4 regions of the Gordonia sp. SMJS1 genome follow, and region 2 is predicted to be linked to each of the others. Evidence: predicted binding sites of a transcription regulator. Region 2 holds the regulator's gene; each other region holds the start of a gene.
What was found. The regulator LexA, encoded in region 2, represses DNA repair genes until DNA is damaged. The targets are predictions, from matches to a motif close to CGAACANNTGTTCG.
Positions count from the first base shown of each region.

Region 1 (7,823 bases), 2.4 Mb from region 2:
GCTGATCGACCTCGGCGCCGTCTCGCCGATCAACGGCTACGGGCACCTCTACGGCACGCCCGGGTTCCAGGCACCGGAGATCGTCAAGACCGGACCGCAGATCGCGACCGACATCTACAGCATCGGACGCACCCTCGCAGTCCTGACCGTGCCGATGGAGATGCGGAACGGACGCTACGTCGACGGTCTGCCCGCCGCGTCGAAAACGCCTGTCTTCCGGAACAATCCGTCGTACCACCGCCTCCTGCAGCGCGCCACCGCCCCCGACCCGGCCGACCGGTTCGTCTCCGCGGAGGAGATGAGCACCCAGGTGCTGAACGTGTTGCGCGAGACGGTCGCCGTCCACACGGGGGTCCCGCGGCCCGCGCTGTCCACGGTCTTCACCCCGCAGCGCTCGACGTTCGGCACCGACCTGATGCTCGCACCCGTCGACGGCTTCTTCGACCCCGATCAGGCGGCGTTCTACGATCCGGTGGACATCGCCAACGCCCTGCCCGTCCCGCTGGTCAACCCCCTCGACCCGGCGGCGAGTCTGCTCACCTCGGCGGCGCTGTCCGACCCGCGACAGACCCTGGATTCCATCAACACCGCCCGGGCAGAGGGTTTCGCCTCGCTCTTCGGCGGCCGGCCGGTCAAGAACGCTCACCCGTCGCGGGAGATCGACCTCGCCGAGGCCCGCGCGCATCTGCAGCTCGACGACGTCGACACCGCGCTCGCCCTTCTCCAGGAAGTCCGCGCCCACCACGGTGATTCGTGGCGGGTCGAGTGGTACATGGGCATCTGCGCGTTGATGAACGACGAACCCGAACTGGCCTACGAGCGCTTCGACGAGGTCCTCGGTGCGATGCCGGGCGAGGTCGCGCCCAAGCTCGCCGTCGCCGGTACCGCCGAACTCATCGGCCGCTGGCTGGCCGACGAGAAGGGTCCGGCGAAGTCTGCCGAGAAGATCGCCAAACTGTATGACGTTGCGCAACATCACTATCACGATCTGTGGCTGACCGATCACAGCATCGTGACCGCCGCGTTCGGTCTGGCCCGGCTCGCCGTGGCGGCCGGTGACATCGATGCCGCGATCCAGCCGCTCGACGAGGTGCCGGCCACCAGCCGCCACTTCAACACCGCGCGCGCGACGGCGATCATCGCGCTCGTGCACGGCCGACCCACCTCGCAGGTGACCCGCGAGCAGATCGTCGAGGCCGCACGACGTCTCGAGCAGATCCCGGACACCGAACCGCGCAAGGCCCGGATGCTGCTCATCGTGCTGGGCACCGCGCTGGGCTGGATCCACGACAATCCCGACGACGCCAAGCAGGACAACGAACCCTCGACGCTGCTCGGCTTCCCGTTCACCGAGTACGGCATTCGCACCGGCACCGAACGTTCGCTGCGCCAGCTGGCCCGCCTGACCCGAACCAACCGGGACCACCGGTTCATGCTCGTCGACCTCGCCAACTACGTCCGGCCGAATACGTTGTTCTAGGGCTATCCGAAGAACGTCCCCGCTGCGTTGCGCACGAGCGGGTCTTCGCCCAGGAGCTCCGCGAGGTGGGCCTCGACCGGTGACGGACGGGTGCTGCGACGCACGCGCAGTGGCGGTCGGACGTCGATGACGTGGCTGGTTTTCAGCCATGAGCGGCGCGCTCGATCGTCGGGCCCCCTGCTCCCTGCGGAGCTTGCGGAAGGCGCGTCAGCCCGGTTCCCTGAGGAGCGCCCGGAGCTTGCGGAGGGCGCGTCACGAAGGGTCGGGCGCGTCTGACCGCCGGGCCGGGTTGGTGGTCCGTGGATCTCGTCGCGCACGGTGTTCAGGTGTTCTGCGAACCGCCGGGGTATGTCGGGTCGGCGGTTCAGCCGACCGGGATTGGGCGGTGCGCCGGCTTCGGCGTTCAACCGCCAGACGCAGCGGCCTTCGTCGGGTCCGGACCGGGCGATGCGGGTGGTGTACTGCCCGGGCTGGTCACCGACCATCCGGTTATGTCGCGGGCAAGCAGGGGCGAGGTCGTCGATGTCGGTGAGACCGCCCTTGGCCCAATCCCTGTGGGCGTGATGCATGTCGACGTGGGTGGCGGGCTGATCACACCCGGGTGCCGAACACACTTCCCCGTCGGGGCGGGCAAAGGACACGAGGCGCTGTTCGCGGGTGGCCAGACGTCTGCCGCGCCCGAAGTGCAGCGGCACAGTGGTGGCGTCTTTGAAGATCGCCAACCACGGCTGGACCTCACCGGCCATCGCGATCAAGTCCCGGATGGGCAGCAGGGTGCCGGTGGCCGTGGTCGCGAGTCCGGCACCCTGGATCAGGTCGGAGAGGTCGGCTTTGACGATCAACTGGACGGGCAGGCCGCGATGCGAGGTGCCGAGTGCGCCGTCGGCGAAACCGGCGGCCAGTGCGGCGTCGAGCGCGTCGTGATTGGACTGGGCGGGGGTGCGTCCGTCGCGATCGGCGGCGGCGGTGAGGGCGTCGGGGTCGGCGGTGCCGGCCGGGCCTTGGGGCGACTGGGGGTCGTCGGGGTTGTTGAGCCCGGGTTTGCCCCAGACAGCGAACATCATGGTGAGCCGGGCGGCGAGTGCGGGAGTGAGGGTGCCCGAGATCTTGGCGGTGCCATCGGCGCGTTGCCGACCGATCCACAGGCCGCGGCGTCGTTTCTGCTCGGTGTCGTCGGACAGGGTTCCGTCGGGATCGAGGTGGGCGAGCAGTCGCGAGCCGAGCTGGGTGATCTCGGCGGGCGTGTGAGCTTCGGCGATCTCGGCCATCTGCCGCTCGGCGGCGACTTTCACGTCGTGTTCGACAGCATGCGGGATCTGGTCGAGGACATCGATGGCGGCCTGGACGTGCCCGGTTCCCACGGATCCGGTGGCGAAAGCTTCTGCCAGCGTGGGGTGTTCAGGTTCGAGACGGTCGCCGTTGAGGCAAGTCAGCGCGGCGGTGGCGTTCAGCTGCTTGCGTCGACGCATCGGGTTGGAGATCCGCAGCCGGTGGGTCATGAACTGCATCAGAGTGCGGCAGCCGGTCTTGCGGGGCAGATCCCGAGCCTCGATTTCGGCGATTTGGCGGTCGCCGGCGTAAGTGGTTCGAGCGATCGCGCGTTCGGTAGCGGCGGCGACTTCCATCAGTTCTTCGTCGGTGCACGGGGACAAGTCGACGGTCTGCAGTTTGTCGAGGGTCGCGTGCAGATCGGCCACCAACTCGACGGCGCGCGGTTGCGGCGTTATTGATTCGTCAGACATTGTCACCCCCCCCCGGAGACGTTTGCACGAATACATGATCGAGTGTAACGGCTATGCCGCTGGGGTGCAATGGTTTTCGTTGACCATCCGCAGAGCTCATCTTGTCGGTGGCGCGTGATAAGGGCAACCGCAACTCGAACTATGCTGCGTCTTGTCACTTATCCGGTTGCCTCCCAACGCAGCCATCCTGCCTAACAATCCGCGGTGCCGACCCTTCTTCGGAGCCGGAATGTCGACCTCCGAGTACGCGGTCGGGACGATGCCAACGCGCCAACAGGCTGGGCCCCACCTACCGGCCGGCACAACAGCCACCACCCACTCCAAACCGGTGCGTCCTTCGTGAGCTCGCTCAGCGGCCCGCGCCGTCAGCACAACCTTCAGCGGGACGCACGGACCTCAAACCCGACCACCGCCGCCGACTGCCGTGCGATGGCCAACTCCTCATTGGTCGGAACGACGAGCACGTCCACCGCGCTGTCGTCGGCCGAGATGCGTCGAGCCTCCTTGCCACGCTGAGCGTTTCGCTCGTCATCGACGATGATCCCGAACCCTTCCAACCCCGCCAGCGCACGGGCGCGGACGACTGCGGAGTTCTCCCCCACCCCGGCCGTGAAAGTGATGGCATCGACGTGGCCGAGGGCGAACGCGTACGCACCGAGGTAGCGGCGCAGACGGTGGATGTAGACGTCAAAGGCGCGTCGGGCGGCGTCGTCACCGTCGTCCATCAATTCGGTGATCGTGCGGAAGTCGTTCTCGCCGCACAGACCTCGAAGTCCCGAACGCTTGTTGAGCAGCGTGTCGATCTCGTCGACGGACAGGTTCGCCACCCGGTTCAGATGCAGGACCAGCCCGGGGTCGAGGTCACCGCTGCGGGTTCCCATCACCAGTCCCTCGAGCGGGGTCATACCCATCGACGTGTCGATCGGCTGCCCGCCCGCGATGGCCGACGCCGACGCGCCGTTGCCCAGGTGCAGCACGATCTGGTTCAGCGACGCCGGGTCGCGGTCGAGGAACTCGGCCACCCGACCGGAGACATACTCGTGGCTGGTGCCGTGAAAACCGTAGCGGCGGATCGCATGTTCGTCCGCGACCGCACGGTCGATCGCGTATGTCGCCGACGCGTCGGGGAGACCGTGGAAGAACGCGGTGTCGAACACGGCCACCGAGGGGACGTCGGGGAGCAACTCCCGGGCCGCCAGGATGCCGACCAGGTTGGCCGGATTGTGCAGCGGCGCCAGCGGGGAGATCCGCTCGATCTCCGAGATCACCTCGGGGGTCACCACCGTCGGCTCGTAGAACGACCGGCCACCGTGCACCACCCGATGTCCGACCGCGCTCAGTCCCGCGTCGGCCAGATCGGTTCCGTTGTCGGCGAAGAAGCGTTCCGCCCGTCGGACCGCGGCGAGGTGATCGTCGAGTTCCAGTGTCTCGGTGACGGTCTCGCCGTTCTGTTCGTGTGTCATCGACGAACCGGAGTCGCCGATCCGCTCCGCGATGCCCTCCGCGATCACCGTGCCGTCCGCCGGTTGCACCAGTTGGTATTTCAGCGACGACGAGCCGGCGTTGAGCACCAGCACCGCACCCGACGCCCCGCTCATCGGGGACCCTCGGCCTCGGCGGAGGCGACGTTCTCGGCGAGGGGGTCCACGCCCTCCTGCTGGGCCTGGATCGCGGTGATGGCGACCGTGTTCACGATGTCCGACACGAGGGCGCCACGGCTCAGGTCGTTGATCGGCTTGTTCAAGCCCTGCAGCACCGGGCCGATCGCGACCGCCCCCGCGCTCCGCTGCACCGCCTTGTACGTGTTGTTGCCCGTGTTGAGGTCGGGAAAGATCAGCACGGTCGCACGGCCGGCCACCGGCGAGTCGGGCATCTTGGTCTTCGCCACCGAGGGTTCCACCGCGGCGTCGTACTGGATCGGCCCCTCGACCAGCAGATCGGGTTGCCGCTCGCGCACGAGTTCGGTTGCGGTCTTGACCTTCTCGACGTCGGCGCCCGATCCGGACGTCCCGGTCGAGTACGACAGCATCGCGACCCGGGGATCGATACCGAAGGCCGCGGACGTCTGCGCCGAGGAGATGGCAATGTCGGCGAGCTGTTCGTCGGACGGATCCGGGACGATGGCGCAGTCGCCGTACGCGAGCACCTTGTCGGCCAGGCACATGAAGAACACGCTCGACACGGTGGACACACCCGGTTTGGTCTTGATGATCTCGAAGGCCGGCCGGATCGTGTGGGCCGTGGTGTGCGACGCCCCCGACACCATCCCGTCGGCGCGCCCGGTGTGCACCATCATCGTGCCGAAATACGACACGTCACGCATCTTCTCCTGGGCCCGTTCCAGATCCATACCCTTGTGCTTGCGCAGCTCGGTGTAGATCCGGGCGAACTCGTCGAGATACTCCGACTCGGCCGGGTCGATGACCGTGACGTCGGAGAGGTCGAGTCCGAGTTCGATGGAACGCTCGCGCACCGCTTCGGGATCACCGAGCAGAGTGAGGTCGGCAACGCTGCGCCGCGCAAGCCTGTTGGCGGCCCGCAGGATCCGGTCGTCGTCGCCCTCCGGTAACACGATGTGCTTTCGGTCGGCGCGCGCACGGGAGATCAGGCGGTACTCGAACATCTGCGGCGTCACCACGGTCGGCGTCGACACGTTGAGGTTGCGCATGACCTTCTCGGGGTCGACATGGGTCTCCATCATCGCCAGCGCGGCCTCGATCTTGTGTACCGAGCCCACCCCCACCTTGCCGCGCGTGTGAGCGGCGGTACGCGCGGTGTCGTAGGTGCCCTGCGGGCAGCTGATGATCGGCAGGGTCGGCTTCAACCCGCTCACCAGCGCCTCGATCATCGGGTGCGGTTTGAGTCCGCCGTTGAGGATGATGCCGGCGAGACGCGGGAAACCCTGTGCGGTGTTGGCGTTCACGAGTGCCAGGAGAACATCCGACCGGTCGGCGGGCGTGATGACCACGGTGCCGTCGGTGAGCCGCTCCAGGATGTGCTCGACGGTCATGCCACCGACCATCACCCGGAGCGCCTCGCGGTCGAGCAATTCCTCGTCACCGCTGTACATCGTCGCGCCGAGCGCCTCCTTGAGCTCCCCCATCGTGGGGGCGAAGAGCACCGGCTCCTCGGGTAGGCACAGTGCCGGAATCCCGGTGCTGCGCAACTGGTCCCGGATCTCGTCGAGGCGGTCGGGGTCGCACCGGTTGGCAACCAGGGCGACGGGGGTGGCATGGGCAGCGGTCACCTCGGCGATCAGCCCCTCGGCCAGACCGTGCATCTCTTCCGGCGACCGGTCGATCGCCTTGATCGCCAACACCATCGGCGCCGAGAGATTCGCGGCGATCCGGGCGTTGTAGCTCAGCTCCGACGGGGTGCCGACGTCGGTGTAATCCGAACCGACGATGACCACGCGGTCGCAGCGGGACTGGATCGCGTGGAAGCGCGCGACGATCTCGGCAACCGCGCCCTCGGGATCGTTGTGCACCTCCTCGTAGGTGACACCGAGACAGTCCTCGTACGGGAGGTCGGCGGATTCGTAGTCGAGGAGAAGATCGAGGATCGGATCACGATCCTCCGCGGCCGTCCGCGAGATCGGACGGAACACCCCGACCCGCCCGCCGGTGGCCGACAGCAGGGCCAGCAACCCCAGCGCGACGATGGACTTTCCGGTCTCGCCTTCAGCCGAGGCGATGTAGATGCTGGTCGTGGGGTCGGCGACGATCTGATCCGCGCTCGCGGGTCTGTCGGGGTCGGCGGTCTGGACTCTATCCGTGGCCATGCGCCCCAGCATAGTGGCGGACGGGCCGGGCAACCCCGGTCCCGGAGTCGGGCGTCAGAGCAGAATACCCGGGTTGCACACACCGTCGGGATCGAGCGACGCCTTCACCGCCCGCAACGCGTCCAGGGCCAGGGGCCCGATCTCGTCGTGGTACGCGTCACGGTGATCCCGCCCGACCGCGTGATGATGGGTGATGCTGGCACCGGACGCCCGGATCGCGGAATTGGCCGCGACTTTCGCCGCCGCCCACTGCGCCAGCGGGTCGTCGGCGAACGGTGCGACGACCGTGAAGTACAGCGAGGCACCCGACGCGTAGACGTGACTCACGTGGCACATGATCAGCGGCGGCGTACCCGACGCGGTGAGCGAGTCCGTCAGCGCGGCCGTCACCGCGGCGCGCACGTCGTGCAGCCGCGACCAGAACGCGACGGTCTCGAGCGTCTCGACCAACACCCCGGCATCGAGCAACGGGTCGCGAAGGTACGGTCCCGCGAAACGTCCTGTCCGCCAGGCCTCCCCGGGACCATCTCCCAGTGCGCTGCCACCGGCTTCGATCAACATCGACGACGCCGCATCGCGTCGCCGCGCCACCTCGTCGGCCGCGCCCTCATACCCGGCGACGACCAGGCACCCGGCCCCGTCATCGCCGTGCTCGCTCCCGGCGCCGCTCTCATGCGGCCCGCTCGCTTCGCTCCCGGCGCCGACGGGATCAGCGAGATTCAACGCCGTCTCCACCTCGTCGGACAGCCGGAGCACCGTCGGCAGCGGACCGTCCTGGGCCAGCCGACGAAGAGCGGTCGCGCCCTCCGCGAACGAGGCG
Region 1 covers NZ_CP123381.1:4,764,949-4,772,771, forward strand. The annotation lists partial or broken gene QAD21_RS21615 (tetratricopeptide repeat protein) at 1-1,480, shown strand, start outside; gene QAD21_RS21620 (HNH endonuclease signature motif containing protein) at 1,483-3,222, opposite strand; gene QAD21_RS21625 (acetate kinase) at 3,600-4,820, opposite strand; gene pta (phosphate acetyltransferase) at 4,817-7,015, opposite strand; gene QAD21_RS21635 (FAD-binding oxidoreductase) at 7,058-7,823, opposite strand, start outside.
Region 1: a site for LexA is predicted at 3,250-3,263, ahead of QAD21_RS21620 (HNH endonuclease signature motif containing protein). Genes of this name have one in related genera too.

Region 2 (7,823 bases):
TGGAAGAAGGCCCGCCGGGCGAACCGGATCTGCTGGATCTGCGCCCCGAGGACGTCACGGGAGGCACCGACGTCGCCCCCACGGACTATCCCGGCGCCTGGCAGCAGGGCGACACCCGACTCGAACTGCGCTACCGGTTCGAACCGGGCGCACCCGACGACGGCGTCACCGTCGTGATCCCGCAGGCACTGCTCCCCCATGTCCGACCGGCCGGCTTCGACTGGTCGGTCCCGGGCATGCGCGCCGAACTGGCCACCGCACTGGTCAAGTCGCTGCCGAAACAGCTCCGCAAGAGCATGTCGCCCGCGCAGCGATTCGCCGAACTCGCGCTCGGCCGGCTCACCCCGCGCAAGGAGCCGCTCACCACCGGGCTGGCCCGCGAGCTCTCGGCGATCACCGGGATGCGGGTGACCGCGGGCGATTTCGACACCGACCGGGTACCGCCGCACCTGCGCATGCATTTCGCGGTGGCCGACGACTCCGGACGGATCGTCGCCCGCGCCGACTCGTTGCCCGAACTCCAGCAGACCGGAACGCCCGCGGCGCCGAAGACGGTGTCGCGCAACCTGTATAAGACCTGGACCGCCGATGGGATCGGCTCGCTCGCCGAGCAGACGACGGTCGATGTCGCGGGGCAGCGGCTGACCCGGTACCCGACGATCGACGTGGTCTCCGACGCGAAGGGCCACGCGCGCGGCGTTGTCGTCGTCGATGCGGCTAGCCCGGAGACACGGGACCGCCTCCTGCGACGCGGGATCGTCGCCCTCCTCGACCTCGCGATACCTCCGCTGCACAAGCGGATCGCCGGCTCGCTGAGTCCGGTCGAACGACTCGCCCTGAGCCAGAGCCCGTACTCGACCACCGAGGCACTGCTCGCCGACTGCACCCGACGGGCCATTCGGGACACGGTCGCCGACATCGACGACGCAGAGCTCGCCGCGGTTCGCTCACCACAATCCTTCTCGGCGCTGCTCGAACGGATCCGGCCACGGGTCGCCGCGGCCGCACCGGACTACTTCTCGCTGGCCGTCGCAGCCCTCGAACGGATGTCCCCGCTGCGGGCGGCGATCGACCGGCACGCCGGTTCGCTGGCTGCCGACGACGTCGCCGAACAGGTCGCCCACCTCGTGTTCGACGGATTCGTGGCGGCTACCGCGCGACGCCACCTGGAGAATCTGCCGCGCTATCTCGACGGCGCGCAAGCACGTCTGGAGGCACTACCCGCGTCCGCAGCACGCGACCAGGCCGGGGTGGCCGCCGTCGATCGCGTCGTCGAACGGTGGGCCCAACGCCTCGAACAGGTACCCGAGCACCGGCGGGCGGTGGTCGACGACGAAGCGCAGTGGCTCGTCGAGGAGTTGCGCGTGGGGCTGTTCGCCCAGCGTCTCGGCACCGCGTTCCCGGTGTCGGAGAAACGGGTCCTACGAGCTCTGGACCGACTCGGCTGACACGGGTTCGGCGAGCGCGCTCCCGGATCCCGATGCCGCCTTCAGGTCGTCGATCTCGCGCTGGAAGTCCTCCACCGAGTCGAACGACCGGTACACCGAGGCGAAGCGCAGATACGCCACCTCGTCGAGATCGCGGAGCGGGCCCAGGATGGCGAGTCCGACCTCGTTGCTGGGGATCTCGGCCGATCCACTGGCGCGCACCGTGTCCTCGACCTGCTGGGCGAGCTGCGCGAGCGCGTCCTCGGCGACGTGGCGGCCCTGACAGGCTCGCCGCACGCCACGCATGACCTTCTCCCGGCTGAACGGCTCGGTCACGCCGTTGCGTTTGACCACCGCGAGCACGGCGCTCTCCACGGTCGAGAACCGGCGACCGCACTCAACACAGGAGCGACGGCGGCGGATGGCCTGCCCTTCATCTGCGACACGCGAGTCGATGACCTTGGTGTCGTCGTTCTTGCAGAAGGGGCAGCGCATCGTGTCCTCACGCAGGTCGCGGGACGCTGGAACGCACCCGAAGCGTGCGCCCCGCCGCTTGTCGGCCGGCCCCTGTGACATCGAGGATACCGCCCGGCCTCAGCGGTACCGGGGGGTGAGCAGGGGCTGGCCCACCTGCAGCGCGCTCGACCCCAGATCGTTCATCGCGACGATCTCGTCGATCACGACCTCGCGCGGCATCTCGGGTGCCACCCGGCCGGCGATCGAGCTGAGCGAGTCCCCCGAGCGCACATGGACGACCTCGGAACTCACGGCGGACGGTGTCAGCGAGTCCGAGTAATTCTGGCCGACGACACCGAACACCCACACGACGAACGCCAGCCCGACACCGGCGAGGAGCGCGACCGCGGTGCGGCGGCGGCGACGGAACACCGCCGCGTCGGGCCCGACCGGGCCACGTCCCCGGACCCCGACCGGAGAGCCACAGTGGGTACCGCCCACCCGCGGGGTCACCGGCGATGCCCCCCGCGGCCGGGTGCCGGCCGGCCGGTTGTCGACCGGTCGGCCGCCGTCGGACAGCGGGGCGCGGGTCCGGACGCGATCGGCGCGGTCGGTGCGCGGCCGGACGGCGTCGGGACGGTCGGTGCGGACGGGAGCGACGAGAGTGGCGGTGCGCATGGTGCCCTCCGGTGTTCGGGTGTCTGGGATCGTGCGGGTGTGGTGGTCGGTGTTCGAACATCGATCAGATGTTCGATGCACTGATGTTCGAATTTGTAGCACGACGTCCCGACAAAGTCTCGCGACACATCGAACAAATGTTTGAGGTGCCGGTCGCACTCCGCTAGGCTCGGACCCGGCGCAAGCCATCTACCAGCACGTTCCGAAGACGAGAGGAACCGAACATGAGTGACACCGGCGATAGGCGCGGCCGAGCGCGGGGCGCCGACGACGAGGCCCCGTTCGACGCCGCCGCCGCCGAGGCCTCACTCACCCCGCGACAGGCCGGGGTCCTGGAGGTGATCCGCCGCTCGGTGCGCGAGCGCGGTTATCCGCCGAGCATCCGGGAGATCGGCGACGAGGTCGGCCTGGCCTCGACGTCATCGGTGGCCCATCAGTTGCGGACGCTGGAACGCAAGGGGCTGCTCAAGCGCGACGCGAACCGTCCCCGTGCGGTCAACATCGCCCCGAGTGACACCCCGTCGCCGGACACCCCGACGGCCGGCCAGCTTCCCGAGCCGACCTTCGTGCCGGTTCTCGGCCGTATCGCGGCCGGCGGTCCGATCCTGGCCGAGGAGGCCGTCGAGGACGTCTTCCCACTGCCCCGTGAGCTCGTCGGCGAGGGATCGCTCTTCCTGTTGCGCGTCGTCGGCGAGTCGATGATCGACGCCGCGATCTGCGACGGCGACTGGGTCGTGGTCCGGCAGCAGAACGTCGCCGACAACGGCGACATCGTCGCGGCCATGATCGACGGCGAGGCCACCGTGAAGACCTTCAAGCGTCAGGGCCCGAACGTCTGGCTCATGCCGCACAACGAACTGTTCGATCCGATCCCGGGCAACGATGCCGTCATCCTCGGCAAGGTCGTCACCGTGATGCGGCGAGTCTGACCTCTCCACCGACCGAACCGTCGAGCACCGCCGCGGCCGCCTCGCGCGCCGCGGCGGGATCCGAGGTGGACAGGGCAGCCTCGGCGGCGGCCCGGCAGTCCGGTGCGGACACCTCGCCGAGCCGGGCCCCCACGGCCGCCGCAGCAGCCGGCGCGCTGGACAGCGAGGTGACCCCGAGACCGACGAGCACGCAGGCGAGGTTCGGATCGGCGGCGGCCTCGCCGCACACCCCGACCGGCTTTCCCTGACGTGCACCCGCTGCCGCGACACCCGCGATGAGGCTCAACACGGCCGGTTGCCACGGGTCGGTCAGTCCGGCGAGATCGGCCGACATCCGGTCGGCCGCCATCGTGTACTGGGTCAGATCGTTGGTGCCGATGGACACGAAGTCCACCTCGGCGAGGACGGCTTCGGCCAGGATCGCCGCCGCGGGCACCTCGATCATCACCCCGGCGACCAGACCACGGCCGCGGACCTCGGCGGCGAAGGTGCGCGCCTCCGCCGGCGAGGCGATCATCGGCGCCATGACCCACGGCGCGACGGCCGACCCCGACGCGGCCTGCGCGATCGCGTCGAGCTGATGCGCGCGGATCTCGGGGTGCGCCAGCGCGATCCGATCGCCCCGCACGCCGAGCGCTGGGTTCGATTCGTCGGGATGGGTCACGAACCGGAGCGGTTTGTCGGACCCGGCGTCGAGGGTGCGGATGACCACCTTCTGCCCGTCGAACGCATCGAGCACCTCCCGGTAGATCGCGGCCTGCTCGTCCACCGACGGTTCGTCGGCACGCTCGAGGAACGCGAGTTCGGTGCGGAAGAGCCCGACGCCCTCGACGGGGTACCCGGCCGCGGCGCGTGCCGACGATCCGTCGGCGACGTTGGCGAGCACCGCCACGGCCACCCCGTCGGCGGTCTGCCCCGGACCGGTCCAGCCGGCGACGAGTGCGGCATGCCGCCGATCCTCGTCGACGCGAGCCCGGGCCGCCTCCGCATCGGGCTCCACCTCGATCCGCCCGGTGCTGCCGTCGACGAGAACGGTTGTGCCGGGCTCGATCTCGTCCAGGTCGGCCACCGCCACCACGCACGGGATCCCCAGCTGGCGCGCGATGATCGCGGTGTGGCTGGTCGGTCCGCCGAGGCGGGTGACGAGGGCGATGGTGCTCGTGGGGTCGAGGCCCGCGGTGTCGGCGGGCGCGAGGTCGTCGGCGAGCAGGACCGACGGCACCTCCGGAGTGGGCACACCAGGTTCGGGTAGGCCGAGCAGTTCGGCGAGGACCCGGTCGCGCACGTCGTTGAGATCGGTGACCCGCTCGGCCATCAGTCCGCCGAGCTTGGTGAACACCGCCGCGAACTGTTCGGTGGCCGCGACGGCAGCGGCCTCGGCGGGGGCGCCCTTGCCGATGAGCGCGGTCGCGGCACCGATCCAGCCGCGGTCCTCGGCCAGGCCCGCCGTCGCGGCGAGCACCTCGGCCGTCACCCCGGTGTTCTGCGACGCGCGCGTGCGCAGCCGCGCGGCGACGGCGCCGGCCGCGGTGGCGAAGCGCGTGACCTCGTCGGCGCGCCGTTCCTCGGCGATCTCCACACCGACGCCGAGCTTCTCCGGCGAGTGGTCGGGTCGCTCGCCCGGCCACAGCGCGGGACCGTGGGCCAACCCGCCGACCACCGGGGTTCCCGTCAGGATCTGCGCCATCGTCTTGCCTCTCACTCGACTACCGATGTGACCACCGTTACAAAAAGTGCTTGACTTGTCAACACAAACAGGCGTAAACACAATTACTACAACATCCAATCCCACACGCCTCAACAAGCGGGTTGGTCGAAACCGGAGATCGGAGCGGTGTGTACGCCGAGGAGAGACAACAGGCGATCGTCGACGAGGTGCGACTCGCGGGGCGGGCATCCGTGGCCGCGCTCGCCGAGAAATTCGACGTCACCAGCGAGACCGTCCGACGCGATCTCGCGGTACTGGAACGCGCCGGACATCTCCAGCGGGTCCACGGCGGCGCCGTGCGCGCCGAGATCATGCGCACCCTCGGCGAGCTCGGGATCGACGAACGGGAGTCGAGCCAGATCGAGCAGAAGACCGCGATCGGCCGGGCGGCCATCCGGTTCCTGCCGCCCGACGGCGGCTCGGTGCTCTTCGACGCCGGCACCACCACCTACCGCGCGGCCGAGGCGACCGCTCCCGATCGGAGGCTCACCCTGTTCACCAACAGCCTGCCCATCGCCGGCCTGCTCGCGGGAACCCATCCCGACGGTCTCCATGCCCTCGGCGGACGCGTACGCGGTCTCACCCAGGCGACCGTGGGCGTCGACACCGTGGACGCGCTTCGCCGACTGCGCGTGACCACCGCCTTCATCGGGACGAACGGCCTGAGCGAGGCCCACGGGTTGTCGACACCCGACCCCGACGAGGCCGCGGTCAAGGCGGCGATGGTCGCAGCCGCGCAACGGGTCGTGGTCCTTGCCGACAGCTCGAAGATGGACCGCGAGGACCTCACCTCCTTCGCCGGACTCGACGACGTCGACGTCCTCATCACCGACTCCGGGATCGACCCGGCCTATTCGGCGGCCCTGTCCGCGCGTGGCGTCGAGGTCGTGATCGCATGATCGTCACCGTCACCGCCAACCCGAGTCTCGACCGCACCCTCGAACTCGGCGCACCGCTCGCCCGCGGCGAGGTGCAGCGCGCCGGCGTGGTCCGCACCGAGCCGGGCGGCAAGGGCGTCAACGTGGCCCGGGTCGTCGCGGCCGCGGGCCTGGCCACCCGCGCACTGCTCCCGGCGCGGCCGGGCGACCCGCTGCGGGCCGCACTCGACGACCTCGCACTCCCCTACGACGCCGTGCCGGTCGACGGCGAGGTCCGGTCCAACATCACCATCGCCGAATCCGACGGGACGACCACCAAGATCAACGCACCGGGCGTCACCTTGACGGGCCCGGACCGCGAGGCGCTCGTCGGGCTGATCCGTGAGCACGCCGGCTCCGCGCAGTGGGTCACCCTCTGCGGGTCGCTGCCTCCCGGCGTCCCCGACGACTGGTACCGCTCGATCGCCGACGACCTCGTCCTCGCCGGCTGCCGGGTCGCGGTGGACACCTCGGGCGCTCCCCTCCGTGCCAGCGTCACCGGTCGCGTCGACCTGATCAAGCCCAACGAGGACGAGCTCGCCGAACTGACCGGCGCCGACCCCGGACAGCTCCGAGAAGCACTCGCGCGCAACGATCTCGGACCGGTCATCGACGCCGCTGCGACCATCGCCGAACAGATCGGGGGCAACGTCCTCGCCACCCTCGGCGCCGTCGGGGCCGTGTTGGTCACCGCATCCGGCGTGTGGTCGGCGACCCCGCCGCCGATCGTCCCGCGCAGCACCGTCGGCGCCGGCGACTCGTCACTGGCCGGCTACCTCATCGCGCAGAGCACCGGGGCCGCGCCCGCCGACTGCCTCCGGTCGGCCGTGGCGTACGGCGCGGCGGCCGCATCGCTCGCCGGCACCCAGGCCCCCACGCCCGACCACCTCGACCTCCCCGGCGTGCGGGTGACCGAACTGTCGGGAGCCGCGCGCATGACCTGACGGCACCGTCCCGGCGGGTCCCCACATCCATCCAACACCGCGCCCATCCAGCACCGACTCCATCCACCATCGACCCACCCAGCACCGACCCCACCCTTTCCACCGAAGGACATGCCATGACCGAGCAGATCATCACCGCGCAGACGGTGAGTCTCGACGTCGACGCCGGCGGCGATCCCGCCGCCGTCATCACCACGCTCGCCGACGCCCTCGCCGCGGCCGGCCGGACCACCGATCCCGCCGACCTCGCGCGGGCCGCACTGGACCGAGAAGCCAAGTCCGCCACCGGACTTCCCGGCGGCATCGCCATCCCGCACGCCCGTACCGCGTCGGTGACCGCGGCCAGTCTCGCCATGGCGCGGCTGTCCCGCACGGTCGACTTCGGCGCACCGGACGGGCCGGCCGACCTGGTCTTCCTCATCGCCGCGCCCGAGGGGGGTGCCAGTGCGCACATGAAGCTCCTCAGCTCGCTGGCCCGCTCACTCGTCCGGCCCGACTTCGTGGCCTCGCTCCGCGCGGCCGAGAACGAGGAGCGGGTCATCGAATTGGTCAACGAGGCCATCGACCCCGCACCCCCGGCCCCGCCACCGCGCCGACCGCCACCCCGTCGACCCTGCCCCGTCGACCACTGCCCCGGCCGCCGCGGCAGCACCAGCGACGTCGACCACGGAACCCGAAGGTGCGCCGGCCCATCCGGACTCGGACCGGACCCCGGACCCGGGACCGGCCACGCCGCGCATCGTCGCGATCACCGCATGCCCGAC
Region 2 covers NZ_CP123381.1:2,327,567-2,335,389, reverse strand. The annotation lists partial or broken gene hrpA (ATP-dependent RNA helicase HrpA) at 1-1,448, shown strand, start outside; gene nrdR (transcriptional regulator NrdR) at 1,422-1,922, opposite strand; gene QAD21_RS10670 (LysM peptidoglycan-binding domain-containing protein) at 2,022-2,561, opposite strand; gene lexA (transcriptional repressor LexA) at 2,786-3,490, shown strand; gene QAD21_RS10660 (putative PEP-binding protein) at 3,468-5,177, opposite strand; gene QAD21_RS10655 (DeoR/GlpR family DNA-binding transcription regulator) at 5,327-6,097, shown strand; gene QAD21_RS10650 (1-phosphofructokinase family hexose kinase) at 6,094-7,059, shown strand; partial or broken gene QAD21_RS10645 (fructose-specific PTS transporter subunit EIIC) at 7,176-7,823, shown strand, end outside.

Region 3 (7,823 bases), 190 kb from region 2:
CCCGAGGACCTCGCCCACACCGTCGCGGCTAGCCTGCACCGCTTCTGTCTGCTCGACATCATCGACGCGGCCGAGATCGCCGACCGGGACGCCGGCGAGGTCGGCGACCTCTACTTCGGGGTGATGGAGCACTTCGGTCTCGAACAGCTGCTCACGGCGGTGTCGGGACTCGAATTCGGCGATCGATGGCATGCGCTGGCCCGGTTGGCAGTGCGTGACGACATGCACGGTGCGCTCCGTGCGCTGACCCTGCGGATCCTGGAGGTCAGCGAACCCGGGGAGAGCACGGCCGACAAGATCGCCGAGTGGGAGTCCTCGCGGTCGAACCGGCTGAGCCGGGTACGTAGCGTGCTCCGGGAGATCGAGGAGACCGGGACCGCGGACCTGGCCACGCTCTCCGTCGCGGCCCGGCAGCTGCGGAGCGTGATCCGCTGATGCGCAGGCGACGGCTGCCGTCGTCGAATCCGTCGCAGTCAGGTGTGCCGAGCGCCTAGCCTGAGCACATGACCCGAACCGCACCGCGCATCTGCCCGCTCTGCGAGGCCACCTGCGGTCTGACCCTCACCATCGGCCGGGACCGCACGACCGGCGGCGAGATCGTCACCGCCGCGCGCGGTGACGCCGACGACGTGTTCAGTGCCGGCTACCTGTGTCCGAAGGGTGCGAGTTTCGCCCAGCTCGACAACGATCCCGATCGTCTCGACCGTCCGCTCATCCGGCGCGATGGTCGGCTCGTCGAAACCGATTGGGACACAGCGCTCACCGCTGCGGTCGACGGGCTGCGCGAGGTGATCTCGACCTCCGGCGGCGAGTCGATCGGCTTCTACCTCGGCAATCCGTCCGCGCACACCGTCGCCGGCACGATGTACGCGCCCTTGCTCATCCGGGCACTCGGTACCCGCAACGTGTTCAGCGCCAGCACCCTCGACCAGATGCCGAAGCAGGCGGCCACCGGTTACCTCGTCGGTCATGCGGGGACTTTTGCCGTCCCGGACCTCGACCGCACCGATCATCTCGTGATCATCGGAGCGAACCCGGTGGTCTCCAACGGCAGTGTGACCACCGCCGCCGACTTCCCCGGGAAACTGACCGCGCTGCGCCGCCGGGGCGGGCGCCTGACCGTCATCGACCCGGCACGCACCCGCACGGCGAAGTTGGCGGACACCCACATCGCGCCGCGGCCCGGAACGGATGCGGCGCTGCTGTGCGCGGTGGTGCAGTGCCTGTTCGACGAGGACCTCGTCGCCGCCGACCTCGGCGGGATCGCCACGCATGTCACCGGCGTGGAGGCGCTGCGCGACGAGCTGAGCGGTTTCACTCCCGAACGGGTCGCCTCGTTCTGTGGTGTGGCGGCCGCCGACATCCGGGCTCTCGCCCGGTCGATCGCCGCGTCGGAATCGGCCGCCGTCTACGGCCGGATGGGCACCACCACAGTGCAATTCGGGACCATCGGCAGTTGGCTCATCGACGTGGTGAACATCCTCACCGGCAACTTCGACCGGCCCGGGGGAGTGATGTTCCCGCTCGCACCGACCGCTCCGTCGCCCCGCCCGGCCCGTGCGGGCCGGGGGTTCCGTACCGGGCGGTGGCGCAGCCGGGTTTCCGGTCACGCGGAGGTCGGCGGTGAGCTCCCCGCCGTCGCGATGGCCGAGGAGTTCGAGACGCCCGGCGAGGGGCGGTTGCGGGCGCTGGTGACGGTGTCGGGTAACCCCGTCCTGTCCGCGCCGAACGGCGCACGACTGGGACGCGCACTCGACGACGCACAGTTCGTGGTCTGCGTCGACCCCTATCTGAACGAGACGACGCGGCACGCACACGTCGTGCTGCCGCCGCCGCGCCCGTCGCAGAGTCCGCATTTCGATGCCATCCTGAACAACCTGGCGGTCCGGGCCACCGCCCGCTACTCGCCGCCCGTGTTACCGCTGCCGGCAGGCCGTCCCGACGAGATCGAGATCGTGTGCCGGCTGATCATGGGCCTGTCCGGGGCCGGGGTCGACGCCGACCCGGGGCTCGTCGACGAACAGGTCATCGCGGCGACTCTGTCGAAGGAGGTCGCCGACCCCTATTCGCCCGTTGCCGGCCGTGACGTCGCCTCGCTCGTCGCGAAGTTGCCCGACGCGCCCGGGCACCAGCGTCGGCTGGACATGCTGTTCCGCCTCGGGGCGTACGGCGACGCCTTCGGCGCGCGCAACGGCCTCACGTTCGCGGATGTGCTGGCCGCGCCGCACGGCATCGACCTGGGGCCGATGCGGCCGCGCCTGCCCGGGGTGCTCCGCACGGCATCCGGCAAGATCGAACTCGCTCCCGACCCGCTCATCGGCGACCTCGCACGCCTGAGCGCAGCGGTGGACGCCGGGGGCGACCCGGCGCCGGCCGCCGACGGCAGCCTGCTGCTGGTCGGCCGCCGCCACCTGCGTTCGAACAACAGCTGGATGCACAATCTCCCGGCCCTCACCGGCGGTACCAATCGCTGCACCCTGCTCATGCATCCCGACGATGCCGACCGACTCGGCATCTCCGACGTCGCCAAGGTCCGCGGTGCGGGCGGTTCGCTGACCGTCCCCGTCGAGATCACCACCGACATCCGGCCCGGGGTCGCGTCGCTGCCGCACGGGTGGGGTCATGATGTCGACGGCATCAGACTGGGCGTCGCTGCCGCCGAGCCGGGTGTGAACGTGAACGACCTGAACGACGGCGCCCTGCTGGACCCGCTCTCGGGGACCGTCGTCCTCAACGGTCTGCCGGTGGAGATCGCGCCTGCTTGACCGGGTCGGGTAGTGCGTAGGGTTGGGCCGGGGTGGCCGCGCTGGCCGCCCGCCGACACCGATCTCACAGGGGATGACGCACGTGCTCAACGAGGACGCCGGGACCACGACCGCTGACGGATACCTGGTCAAGGTGCCGGTGCGCTGGTCGGACATGGATGTCTACGCGCACATCAACCACGCCCGGATGGTGACGTTGCTCGAAGAGGCGCGCATTCCCTGGCTCTTCTACGACGGCCGACCGACCGCGCCCCTGCGCGACGGCTGCCTCGTCGCCGACCTACACGTGAGATATCAAGCGCAGCTGCGTCATTCCGAGGGGCCGATCGAGGTCACCATGTTCGTCGAACGCCTGCGGGCCGTCGACTTCACCGTCGGCTACGAAGTGCGCGCGGCGGGTGCCGACCCCGCCTCTCGCCCCGCCGTGGTCGCCAGCACACAGCTCGTCGCCTTCGACGTGGCGGCCCAGCGCATCGCCCGGCTCACCCCGGAACAGAAGGTCTACCTCGCCGGATTCCGCCGCCCTGCCGGGGAATCGGCCACACGCGGCGGGCCGAGTTGATGGAGCGGTTCATCGAGTTCGCGTCCTCGGACCGATCGAACGCCCTCGCGTTCCTCTCGCACGCAGTACGTCTCGACGATGCCGCCGTCGTCCGGGTGGTCGCGCGTTCGGACGGTCTGGTGGCCTTGTGGGCACATACCGGGTTCGACGTCCTCGCCACCCGGTCGGTGACCGGACGAATCGCGCCGACCGACATCGTGTGCGACGCTTCGACACTGCGTGCGACCGTCGAATCGGCCGGCCCGGGCACCGCGGTCGATCCCGGCTTCTCACTCGACAGTGCCTGGCGCGGAGCGCTTCCCGCTGCGGTCGGGTTCCGGCACATCGACGACGTACCCGCCCGCAGCGTGGTCGAACTGTCCCGGGAAGGCGCCCGGGTGGCGCGCGAGGAGGGGAGCGGGCACGGTCCCGCAACGGGTCTGCTCGATCAGGATGTCCTCGAGGTCACGTCGGAGGAGGGTGCGCTGCGGGCCGCGGTGAGCATGCGATCGGTCTTCGCCCTGACCGGCATGGGATTCATCCGCGACGCGGACGGACGAGCGGTCACCGAGACCTCCGACACCGGGGCGATCGCAGCCGACGAACCGGTACGAATCCGGATGTCGGCGGCGTGGATTCGGATCGATGCACGCTTCGGCTCGGTGTATCAGCGCCGGCACCGCGATCTCGCGGTCACCGTCCTGAACTAAACGGTGTGTCTCACGATGATCTCTCTTGTCGCCTGAGCTCCAGCCATGGTGATTCGCACTGGCCGCCACGCAGACACGATTATCTCGAAGTCGGAGGCCTGTCAGTACGTCGTGGTTCGATTTGTAGGACGTCCGGGACTTGGAAAAATCAAGCCTTGACTCGAACATATTTTCGAGTACGATGGTGTCATGTCATCGGGGGCGGGGGCCGGATCCACGGCGGTGGACCCATCACAGGAGTCCGTCGAACCGCGCTTTCGTCCCGACCATGAACTCTCCGCATCCGAACTCGTCGAGGTCCTCAACCACTGCGCGGGCTTGGCGGCAGCGTCCGCGCATCGAATGATGGTCGTTGCCAGCCTCATTCACGATGAACGCGAGATGGATTACGCGCAGCGCCGCGCCGAGACGCACAGCGGCGAACTCGACTCCATCGAAGCCTTCGAGCACCTATCAGCGCGAGTGGCCGCCGGCGAGAACCCCTACGAGCAGTTCGGGCCCAACGGTCTCGAACAAGCCATCGCCGAAGTCGGCGCCACCCTCACCGTGACACCGGCCGAGGCGAAAGACCTCATCGAGGCCGGCGACGCACTGCGCTACCGACTCTCCTTCACCGGGCACGCACTGGCGTGCGGTCGAATCGACAAGCGCCGCTTCCTCATCGCTCTCAAGCGCACCGATCTCATCACCGACGACGAAGAGATGCAGACCGTCGACGCCCATCTCGCCGAAGCGATCTTCGCCCGCCCACCGATGTCGACGGCCCGGTTCACCGCCATGGTCGATTCGATCGTCGCCAAGTGGGCACCCGACGCGATCCGCCGACGCAAGGAGCGAGTGAAGTCCGACCGCAAGGTGACGGTCACCCCCGATCGGTTCACGCCGGGGCAGTCCCGGATCTCCGGGACGCTGCCCGATGCTGATGCCGCCGAGTTCGACGCCCGCCTGACGGCGATGGCCACCGCGGTCCACGCCGGTGACCCTCGAAAGTTGGCCAATCGCCGGGTCGATGCCCTCAAAGCACTTTCGCGCGGCGAAGCCGCCATCACCTGCCTATGCGACGACTGTCGACCTGCCGCAACCGAACCCGACACAGCACCAGATTTCGACCCAGCGACAGTGGATACCGCCGAGCCGCCTGCACCAGCTGCTGAGATGGTGGATGCGGACACCTTCGTCGACCCGTCAGCCCCCGACACCGCTGCCGATGACCCGGCCGCGCCGACCGACTCGGCGTCGGACTCGCTGGCGCCGCGCGCGACCTTTCACATCGTGGTGAACCTGTCGACCCTGATCGGTCTCGACGACGATCCCGCGTTCCTCGACCGCCATGGCATCATCGACGCCGACACCGCGCGAGAACTCCTCGCCGAAGCGCGACGCACCTACATCCATCCCGCACCGACCCCCGCCGCGCCACTGGCATCGGCTCCCGAGGCAGACAGTTCGACAACGCGGTACACCCCGTCGAAGAAGCTGCAGGCGCTGGTGCGTGCCGGCGAACTGTGCTGCACCTTCCCCGGCTGCAACGCCCCGGTCTGGCAGATCGACCTCGACCACACCGAACCCTTCGATCACACCGACCCGCGGCGCGGTGGCCCGACCGATGCGCGCAACCTCAAACCGCTGTGCCGCTTCCATCACCGCATCAAGACCTTCACCAGCTGGCAGGACCACCAAGACGAGTCCCGCACCGCCTGGTTCACCACACCCACCGGTCACATGTTCGTCGGCAACGCCTTCAGCGGACGCGACCTGTTCAACAAGCTCTTCCCCAGACGATCACCCGATCACCCCGCCCGCGACCGACTCACCAAGCAGCGCGACAACGACTTCCGACGCCACCAACGCGCCGAGAAGCGCTGGAACGACGCCAACCCGCCGCCCTTCTAGCAGCGTTTCACGATTGTCTTGCTTGCTATCGACGGCGGTGAGGTGCCTGCGTGCCCCTCACGTGGTCCGCGGCCGGCTGCCCGAGTTCAGTCACACCAGCCAGGCCGCTGCGTCCGGCGCCAGCATCCCGTCGACGAGAGGTGAACTGACGAGCAGCAATTCGCCGGGCGGAAGGGGCACCGGCTCATCGCCGGCGTTCAGCGCACAGACCAGCTGACCCTCGGAACGACGGAACGCCAGGCATCCCTCCGGCGCGCCGTACCACTCGAGGTGCTCACCGGTGAACTCCGGACGGGTCACCCTCAGGTCGATGGCTGCGCGGTACAGCGACAGCATCGACCCCACGTCCTCGAGCTGGGCTTCGACAGTGAGCGCGCGCCACGAATCCGGGATCGGCAGCCAGGTCTCGGACGTCGCACTGAATCCGAAGGGCGGCTCGGTCCCCTCCCAGGGGATCGGGACGCGGCAGCCGTCCCGCCCGCGTTCGGTGCGTCCGGACCGTTCCCACACCGGGTCCTGGAGTGCGTCGTCGGGCAGGTCGTCGACGTTCGGCAGTCCCAGTTCGCTGCCGTTGTAGAGGAAAACCGTTCCGGGCAGCGCCATTTCGACGACGAGCATCGCTCTTGCGCGCCTCGTGCCGCGCTCGAGGTCGAGTGCCCCGGTCTCCGGGTCGGCGACGGCGTATCGCGTGACCTCGCGGGCGACATCGTGATTGGACAGCGTCCACGTCGGAGTACCGGACACCGACAACACCGCGTCGAGTGAGTTCTCGATGGCCTCCCTGATCGCACCGGATTCGAACGGCGCCTTGGCGAGCCGGAAGTTGAACCCGAGGTGCAGTTCGTCGGGACGCAGGTACTCGGCGAATCGCTCGTTGTCGCTGACCCAGATCTCACCGACGTTGGCTGCCCCGGGATACTCGTCGAGGACCTTGCGGATCTTGCGGTGGATCTCGTGCACCGCATAGTTGTTGAAACGAGGGTCGTCGTCGGAGTTCTGCAGCAATTTGGTCGCCGACAGATCCATGTCGGGCAGGTCCGCGGGTTTGGCCATGCCGTGCGCGACGTCGATGCGGAAGCCGTCGACACCCCGATCCAGCCAGAAGCGCAGCGTCTTCTCGAGATCGGCGAAGACGTCCGGGTTCTCCCAGTTCAGGTCCGGCTGCTCCTTGGCGAAGATGTGCAGGTACCACTGTCCCGGCGAGCCGTCGGCCTCGGTGACCCGGGTCCAGGCAGGTCCGCCGAAGATGCTGTGCCAGTTGTTCGGCGGCTCGTCGCCGTCGTCACCGAGGCCGTCCCGGAAGATGTACCGCTCGCGTTCGGGACTGCCGGGGGCCGCGGCCAGCGCGGCCTGGAACCACTCGTGCTGGTCACTCGTGTGGTTGGGGACGAGGTCCATCGTCACCCGGATGTCGCGTTCGTGGGCCTCGGCGATGAGCTCGTCGAAGACGTCGAGGTCGCCGAAGAGGGGATCGACGTCCCGGGGATCGGAGACGTCGTAACCGTGATCTGCCATGGGAGAGGCCATGATCGGACTGAGCCAGATCGCATCGATCCCGAGGAGTTCGAGATAGCCGAGTTTGTCGATGACACCGGCGAGATCGCCGACGCCGTCACCGCTGACATCGGAGAACGAGCGCGGATAGATCTGATAGAACACCGCGGACTTCCACCACGTGGTGTCAGCCGGATCCAGCTGCGACACAACGGGTGGTGCGACCGGTGCGTCGGCGGCGACGACGGCCTCGCCGGCAGCCGGCTCCTCGAGCGCATCGACGTCGGACTCGATCGCGCCGTCGTCGGACTCGATCGCGCCGTCGTCGAACGCGACGTCGGACTCGATCGCGCCGTCGTCGAACGCGACGTCGTCGGGCTGACCCCCGTCGGATGGCTCGGCGGGGACGACCTCTGGTGT
Region 3 covers NZ_CP123381.1:2,139,175-2,146,997, forward strand. The annotation lists gene QAD21_RS09730 (NAD-glutamate dehydrogenase) at 1-435, shown strand, start outside; gene QAD21_RS09735 (molybdopterin-dependent oxidoreductase) at 504-2,765, shown strand; gene QAD21_RS09740 (thioesterase family protein) at 2,839-3,327, shown strand; gene QAD21_RS09745 (hypothetical protein) at 3,327-4,016, shown strand; gene QAD21_RS09750 (HNH endonuclease signature motif containing protein) at 4,206-5,909, shown strand; gene QAD21_RS09755 (glycoside hydrolase family 13 protein) at 6,000-7,823, opposite strand, start outside.
Region 3: a site for LexA is predicted at 4,178-4,191, ahead of QAD21_RS09750 (HNH endonuclease signature motif containing protein). Genes of this name have one in related genera too.

Region 4 (7,823 bases), 2.4 Mb from region 2:
GGCGCGACCGGCATCTGCTGGGACAACGCCGGCGCCGAGTCGTTGTGGTCAACGGTCAAACACGAGAACTACAAGCGCCACGCGTACGGCAGCTACGCGAATCTTGCTGCCGGACTTGACAATTACATCCGATTCTACAACCATGACAGAAGGCATAGCTCGCTAGGGATGGTCTCACCTATCGACTTCGAAATCAGATCACACACAAGTCAGCAAACAAGCTAACCGTGTCCACTTTTTCAGGGGAACCTCAGATGACCATCGGCGGCTTGGTGCCCATCGCTGCGACGGTCACCAGGGCTATGCGGCGGTGCAGATTCCACCGTTGCATCGCGAGGGCGATGATGAAGCCGCCCATGAACAGGAAGATGACGTTGTTCCCGTAGGCCGCGCCGACGTCGTTCACCGAGATCGATTCGCCTGCTTCGTCTGAGCCGAAGACCGGGAAGATCACCAGCGGCAGCAGCGCGGTCGCGGGGATGGGTATCGCCTCGGTCATCCACCAGAGGCCCATGAGAACTGCGGTCGACGCCGTGAGCCGGGCTCCCTGCCCGACCTCGGCGGGCAGGATCACGTAGACCAGTGCCGCGAGTGCCACGCCGGCAACGAGCCCGATCCACTGCCGACGCCGCATCTTCGGTTCCACCTCGTCAGCGCGCTCACCCGCCGACTGGTGGTCGATCTCGTCGAACTCCTGCTGTGAGTCAGGCGATCCGGAGCCTCGGCCGGCCGAGCCCGGTGTGTCGGACCGGTTGTCGCGTGGCCGTTCGCCGCTGCGCTGCACCATCGGAGCCTCCTCGGTATGCCTGCGTGGCACCCAGCCTATCGAGGAGCGTGTCGGAATTATCCGAAACCGCCGCCCGCCGACGTGCCTATGAGGTGGCCGACCAGCTGTGCCACGTCAGAGACTCCACGACGATCACCGGTCCATCGGGCCGTCGGAGTCGATACTGCGGGTACTTCGCGGCCAGCGTGTCGATGCCGTGACTGCCGATGGGTTCACCGGCGTCGACGACGTGTGCCCGGCCGTCGACCCGCACCCACCAGAGTTCATCCCAGTTGTCGGAATACACGTCAGCCAAGAGTGACACCGCGGGGTTGTCCGCGATGCTGGCGAGACGACGGAGTGCGGTGGTTCGTTTCGGCTTGTGATCCACGCACGTGTAGATGACGTCGTCGTCGAGTGCGCACACGACGGGGACCAGGTGCGGCTTGGTGGAGGGTGACACGGTGGCGAGCGTGACCGACCGGGCGGCGGCGAAGCGTTCGCGACTCAGGCGCAGGTCCATCATCCGAGGATGGCATGCACTCGTGGGAAACAAGGTCACCGATGAGCTCGGGCGCCGGTTCGGGTCCACCTCTGTGTCCGAACCCCGATCCGGGGGACCCGACCCGAAAGGGCCAGCACCATGACGAACCAGAACGTTGCCGTCAGCCGCACGATCTCCGCCACGCCCGAGGAGGTGTTCGCGGCGCTCGCCGACCCCCGCACACACCAGGCCATCGACGGCACCGGCTGGGTTCGGGACGCAGTCGACACGACACCGCTGCGGGAGGTGGGCCAGGTCTTCCGGATGAACATGTACCACTCCAACCATCCGGATGGTGACTACCTTATGGAGAACCGGGTCGAGGTGATCGAACCGCGGTCGGCGATAGCGTGGCAACCAGGGCAGCGCAACGACTCCGGGGAGCTCGAATTCGGCGGCTGGACATGGCGGTACGACCTGGTGCCGGTGGGGGAGTCGTCCACCGAGCTCACCTTGACCTACGACTGGTCGGCCGTACCCACCCACATCCGCGAGTACATCGAGTTCCCGCCGTTCGCCGACGACCATCTGCGTAACTCGTTGAACCACATCGCCGAACTTGTCGGTTGATCGTCAGCCGACGAGGTCCGGATCCGGATCGCGATGCGCCGACGCAGCCGATGTGGGTGACAGATCGGCGGTGAGCAGGTCGACGGTCGGGCTGCGCGTGATCACCTTGTGGCCCCACCACAGAGCGAGGAACACGAACAGTGCGCCGTAGGCGGTGAGCCAGAGTTCGAGGTTCCCCGCGGATCCGTCGCGGATCGCCGGGAGATTCTGCCCCGCGATGACTGCAACACACATGAGCAACGCGATGATCGGGCCGGCCGGGTAGAGCCAGGCCTTGTAGGGGAGTCTGCCGAGGTCCAGACCCTGCGCCTGCCACGCCCGACGAAAACGATAGTGGGCCCACGCGATACCCATCCACGTGATGAAGCCCGCCACCGACGAGGCGGTGACCAGCCAGACATACGCGCGACCGTCGCCCACCCGGCTCGCCAGGAAGCAGAGGGCGCCGATGGCCGTCGTCGCGGCCACGGCAAGGAGTGGCACTCCTGATCGCGTGACCCAGGCGAACACACGTGGGGCGTTGCCCTGCACCGACAGGCCGTACAACGCGCGGGTTGCCGCGAACAGGCTCGCATTGCCCGCCGACAGGATCGCGATCAGGATCACGGCGTTCATCATCGATGCCGCCACCGCGATCCCCGCGTCGGAGAACACGAGGGTGAACGGGGCGATCGCGATGTTCTCCGCGGATGCGTTCAGCAGATTGGGATCGGTGTACGGGATCAGGAACGCGATGACGGTCAGGGTGCCGATGTAGAACAGCAGGATGCGCACGAAGACGGTGCGCACGGCGCGCGGAATCGCCGTCTTCGGTTCGACCGCCTCGCCGGCGGCGACTGCGATCATCTCGGTGCCCTGGAATGCGAAACCGGCGATGAGGAAGACCGACAGCATGCCGAGCGGGAAGTCCACGAACGGAGCGTCGTCGATCGTCCAGTTGCTGAAGCCCGGCGAAGGACGGTCGCCGATGACACCGAGAATCAGCAGCACGCCGACGATGAGGAAGACGACCACCGCGATGACCTTGATCGCCGCGAACCAGAACTCGGCTTCGCCGAATGCCTTGACCGCGAACAGGTTCAGCGCCAGCAGACCCGCCAGGAACACGACCGACCAGATCCACGACGGCACGTCGGGTGCCCAGTACTTCATGATCAGCCCGGCGGCCACCAACTCGGCGGCCAGGGTGACCGACCAGTTGAGCCAGTAGTTCCACCCGGCTGCGAAGCCGAAGGACTTGGACACGAAGCGCTTTCCGTACTCCTCGAACGGGTTGCTGCACGGGATGTATGCCGACATCTCGCCGAGGCTCTGCATCAGGAAGAAGACCATGCAGCCCATCAGCAGATACGCCAGGATGGCGCCACCCGGGCCCGCGTCTGAGATGGTGGCGCCCGAGGCGACGAACAAGCCGGTGCCGATGGCGCCGCCGAGCGCGAGCATGCTGATGTGACGACTCTGAAGTCCCTTGCGCAGCGACTCGTCGGGGGTGATCCCCAGGGGACTGGACATCGGCAGAGTCTAACGGCCGGTCGGCCCGTCGGCCGGGTATTGCACTGTTGCCCGAGTGCTGACCCTCAATCGAGGCTGGTCAGTTCGGAGACCAGTTCGTGCACCGGGTCACCGGGACCGATGTCGTAGGTGCACTGGTCGTGCCTCGGGTCCGGGACGAATGCCCAGAACAGCGCGGTTGCCGTCCCGGCCGCCCGCTGACCGGCGACCTTGGTCCGGAAGTCGTCGGCGCGCTCGGATGTCGAACCGCATGAACCGGCATGCTGGCCGATCTCGTTCACCGCGAGGGGTTTTCCGACTGCGCGTGCCTGGCGTAGACGTTCGGCCAGTCCGTTCCACTGATCCCCGGGGAGCGCGACGCCGTCCGCACCGTAGTCGTGATAGTCCAGGACGTCCACGTAGGGGGAGCCGGCGACGTACTGGTAGTCGGGCCCGGCGGTGCCGCACTGGCCACCGCCGGTGAAGCCGGACCAGATCACCGCCCCGCCGTGCAGCCGGGCGACCATCGCACCTGCGCTGCCGAAAAACGACCGCAGTACGCGCGCGGCGTCGACCGGGCACGACCGCTGCTGCCATCCACACGACTGATCGCCACAGATGGACGGTTCGGGTTCACCCACCAATTCCCATCCCGCCAGGGTCGACCTGCTCTTCCAGCGTCCCACTGCCGTCCTGACCCACTGCTCGAACGTGAGTCCACCCGCGCCGGCGACGGTTCGCCAGCCGGATCGGTACCAGTCTCGTTCCTTGAAAACTCCGCTCTCGCATGCGCCGTCGGCGGCCGCGAGGACCGGCAAGACCATCTGACCGTGCCGCGCGGCGGCGTCGAAGACGGCATCCATCGGCCCGAAATCCAATTGCTGGGTGTACTTGTTCACGGCCAGTTGAGCGAACAGATTGAAGCGGGTGAGCGTATGCGGAGGTAAGGCGGCGAAATAGTCGTCGAGATCAACCATCGCTCCGCACCCGGCATTCACCGACCAATCGGTGGCCAGCTGGTAGGCGTCGAATCCGGATGGCCACCACTGGCGTCCATCAAGGGTCAACCCAGCCGGAGTGGCATCGACCCGGTTGGGCGCCGCATGAGCGGGCGGCGGCAGCAGCCAACTCAGGAGCAGGCCGATGCTCAGCACCAGAATCGGAGTTCTCATCGCGGGCAGATGCATTGTGAGCGTCCTGGGATGACGAGGACCGACTGTGGCGTCGGTCCAACTCGTCTGATGATTGCACGCCGGCCGCGCGGTTTCGATCGCGTCTGGGAATGGGTACGAAGAAACGTTTCGTGTGCGCCGAGATCGAGTTAGAGCCACTGGGCTCATTCCTCATTTCCCGACCTGCGCGACACCTGTGACACCATCGAGCTCGTGATGGGCGTACCGATAGTTGCTGCAGTGCTGCTCATCATGAGCGCGGTGCTCGCATGGCAGGACCCGCGTCGTCTGAGCCCCGGCATCCTGCTGACCGCGGGCTTGTCGGGCCTGATGCTCGCCGCGGTGATCGCGGCCGTGGACAGGCGCATCGACGACGACGGCTCGGTTCTCGCGCCGGCGGTGGCCATCGTGGCCTTCGGACTCGTTGCGCTGCTTGCCATCCTCACTCTCGGGGTGTCGTTGATCGCCAACGGCGTGACGCTTCTGCGCCGAGAGGGGCGCCGCCCCGGGAACTTGCTGTCGGCGCTCCTGGGTGCACTGCTGTCCGGTTATGCGCTCGCTGTCCTGCTCGGGATCATCGTCGGATGGTTCGACGTGTCGACGAGCAACGCTCTGCTCAACTTCCTCTTGGCGGTGGGGATCCCGGCCGGCTACTTGGGATTCGTGTTCGCCTCGCTGCTGCTCTGGTCGTGGCTGTACGGCAGGTGGAGCAGGTGGCGGGCGCGACGGGCGAAGGTCGGCGCGATCATCGTCCTGGGTGCCGGTCTGCTCGACCGGTCCCGCGTCGGTCCGCTGCTGGCGTCACGACTCGACCGCGGTCGCGAGATCTATGATCTGGCCCGGCCTTCCGGCCTGGACCCGCTGATCATCTGCTCCGGAGGCAGAGGTGGCGACGAGCGGCTGTCGGAGGCCGCGGCGATGGCCGAGTACCTCGTCTCGAAGGGCGTCGATCGTGATGCCATCGCACTCGAGGACCGATCCACCGACACCGCGGAGAACCTCCGGTACTCGAGGCGTGTGCTCGACGAGCGTGGAGTGACCGAATCGGTCGCGGTGGTGACGAGCGGCTATCACGCCTTCCGCGGAGCGATGCTCATGCGGTCTGCCGGGATCGACGGATTCTCGACCGGCGCCCACACCGCGCGATACTTCGTCCCCAACGCCCAGGTCCGTGAGTTCTTGGCGGTTCTGCGTGACCACCGATGGATCAACGGAGTCGTCTTGGTCCTGCTCAGTGTGCCGCTGATCGCCGGCACCGCTGTCGCTCTCTTCGGCTAGTCGATCACCGGACCAGGGGGCCTCGCGAGTTGCGGTGATGGTGGAGCCGATGACGGGAATCGAACCCGCGTATTCAGCTTGGGAAGCTGATGTTCTGCCATTGAACTACATCGGCGTGCGAGTGCCGGACTCGCGAACGACAGCCTAGCAAACCCGTGGCCGGTCCGGTCGCCGGCACGCGCAGATGTCGTGGATCGTGGCGTCAGGCGCAACGAACTGCGACATCTAGGCGAGACCGGGCGGCGGCGGGCCGACGCGATTCAGTTGCGACGCAGAATAATTCGCCGGAAGGGGTTGCGCGCCGGGCGGCCGGCCGGTAGTCTCGAACGTAGTTTCGAGTAAAGCCATGATGACGGGGGATGAAATCATGGCTTCTACCGGGCCATCTGCACCACCACCACTTCTTCTCGACCAGTACAAGCGCCTGCATGCACTTATGGACGAGATCGCCGAGACGCAGTCCACGGACTGCTCCGAGACCGAACTGCTGCAGGTCGCGATCGAGCACGAGCGCGCCGAACGACGGATGCTGTCGCTGTTCACCGACCACATCGTCGATATCGACGAGCGGTCGGCGTACCGGAAGATGGGGTGCCAGACCGTCTCCAACTTCCTCTGCCACGCGCTGAACCGGCGCGGCGAGGCGAACCGCCTGATGAACCGGGTCTGGGCCTTGGGCAGGTTTCCGGACATGCAGGGGGTGCCGCTCGAACCGCGCTTCCCCGAGACCGCCAAAGGTGTTGCCGACGGCGAGATCTCGGGACGCCACGTCGACGTCGTCATCGAGGTGATGCGCAAGATCCCCGCCGACGTGGACCCCGCCGACCGGGAAGCCGCCGAGGCGACGCTCGCGCACTACGCACGCGAGTACGACCCGTCGTCACTCCGTGACCTCGGCGCCCGCATCCTGGCCCACCTCGACCCCGACGGAACCATCACCGACGACCGCGACCGCGCCCGCAACCGTGGCCTCAAACTCGGGCCGCAAGACGCCCAACTGATGTCCCGGCTGACCGCAACGCTCGACCCCGTGACGCGCGCCATGTTCGACGTCGTCCTGTCGGTGTGGGCCGCTCCCGGGATGAACAATTCCGCCGATCCCGAGTCGCCCACCGGCAACCCCGCCGCCGCGGACCCCGACGCACTGGTCGCCGCTGCCGGACGCGACGAGCGCACGGCCGAGAAGCGGAACCACGACGCGTTGCGCGCCATGCTGCGCTTCGTGCTCGACGCCGGCGCGCTCGGGGGTTCGCACCACGGGCTGCCGCCACACCTCGTCGTCTCCATCACCGAATCGGCGCTGCGCGACGCGGCCGGCGACCCGGCACGGACCGCGACGGGAACCCTCCTACCCATCAAGGACGCCATCGACCTTGCCGCCGACGCGCAGCACCATCTCGCGGTGTTCCGGGACCACTCCAGTGAGGTCCTCTATCTCGGACGGTCCCGGCGATTGGCCTCGCGCGCACAACGAATCGCCGCGGTCGCCCGCGACGGCGGCTGCACCTTCCCGGGATGCACGCGGCCGTCGTTCGACTGCGAGATCCACCATGTCGTCGAGTGGGACGCCCACCACGGCTCCACCGACCTCGACACCCTCGCGACCGCCTGCCCACCACACAACCGAGTGGTCGGCACCGGGGTGGATCAGTGGGCCACCACCATCGCCACCGAAGGGGTCGACGCCGGCCGCGCCGTCTGGCACCCGCCCCGCGCGCACCCGTCGCCGACGCCGCGGATCAACCATGCCCATCGCACCGACGCGATCCTCGACCGAATGCGCGCTGATGTCCGGCGGCGGCGCAGAACAGCGGTGCCGGAGAGCGGAGGGTCGGCGCCGACCGACACCGGCGCAGATCCTCCCTGACCATTCGATAACCTCGACACCGTGCTGCTCTCCGACCGCGACATCCGCGCCGAGATCGCTGACGGGCGCCTCGCCATCGATCCGTTCGATCCCGCCCTCGTCCAGCCCTCCAGCGTCGACGTCCGGCTCGACGGC
Region 4 covers NZ_CP123381.1:4,716,103-4,723,925, reverse strand. The annotation lists gene QAD21_RS21420 (IS3 family transposase) at 1-225, shown strand, start outside; gene QAD21_RS21415 (SLC13 family permease) at 251-787, opposite strand; gene QAD21_RS21410 (TIGR03668 family PPOX class F420-dependent oxidoreductase) at 873-1,289, opposite strand; gene QAD21_RS21405 (SRPBCC domain-containing protein) at 1,410-1,880, shown strand; gene QAD21_RS21400 (amino acid permease) at 1,884-3,392, opposite strand; gene QAD21_RS21395 (beta-mannosidase) at 3,458-4,543, opposite strand; gene QAD21_RS21390 (YdcF family protein) at 4,760-5,821, shown strand; tRNA gene QAD21_RS21385 (tRNA-Gly) at 5,863-5,936, opposite strand; gene QAD21_RS21380 (HNH endonuclease signature motif containing protein) at 6,189-7,688, shown strand; gene dcd (dCTP deaminase) at 7,710-7,823, shown strand, end outside.
Region 4: a site for LexA is predicted at 6,145-6,158, ahead of QAD21_RS21380 (HNH endonuclease signature motif containing protein). Genes of this name have one in related genera too.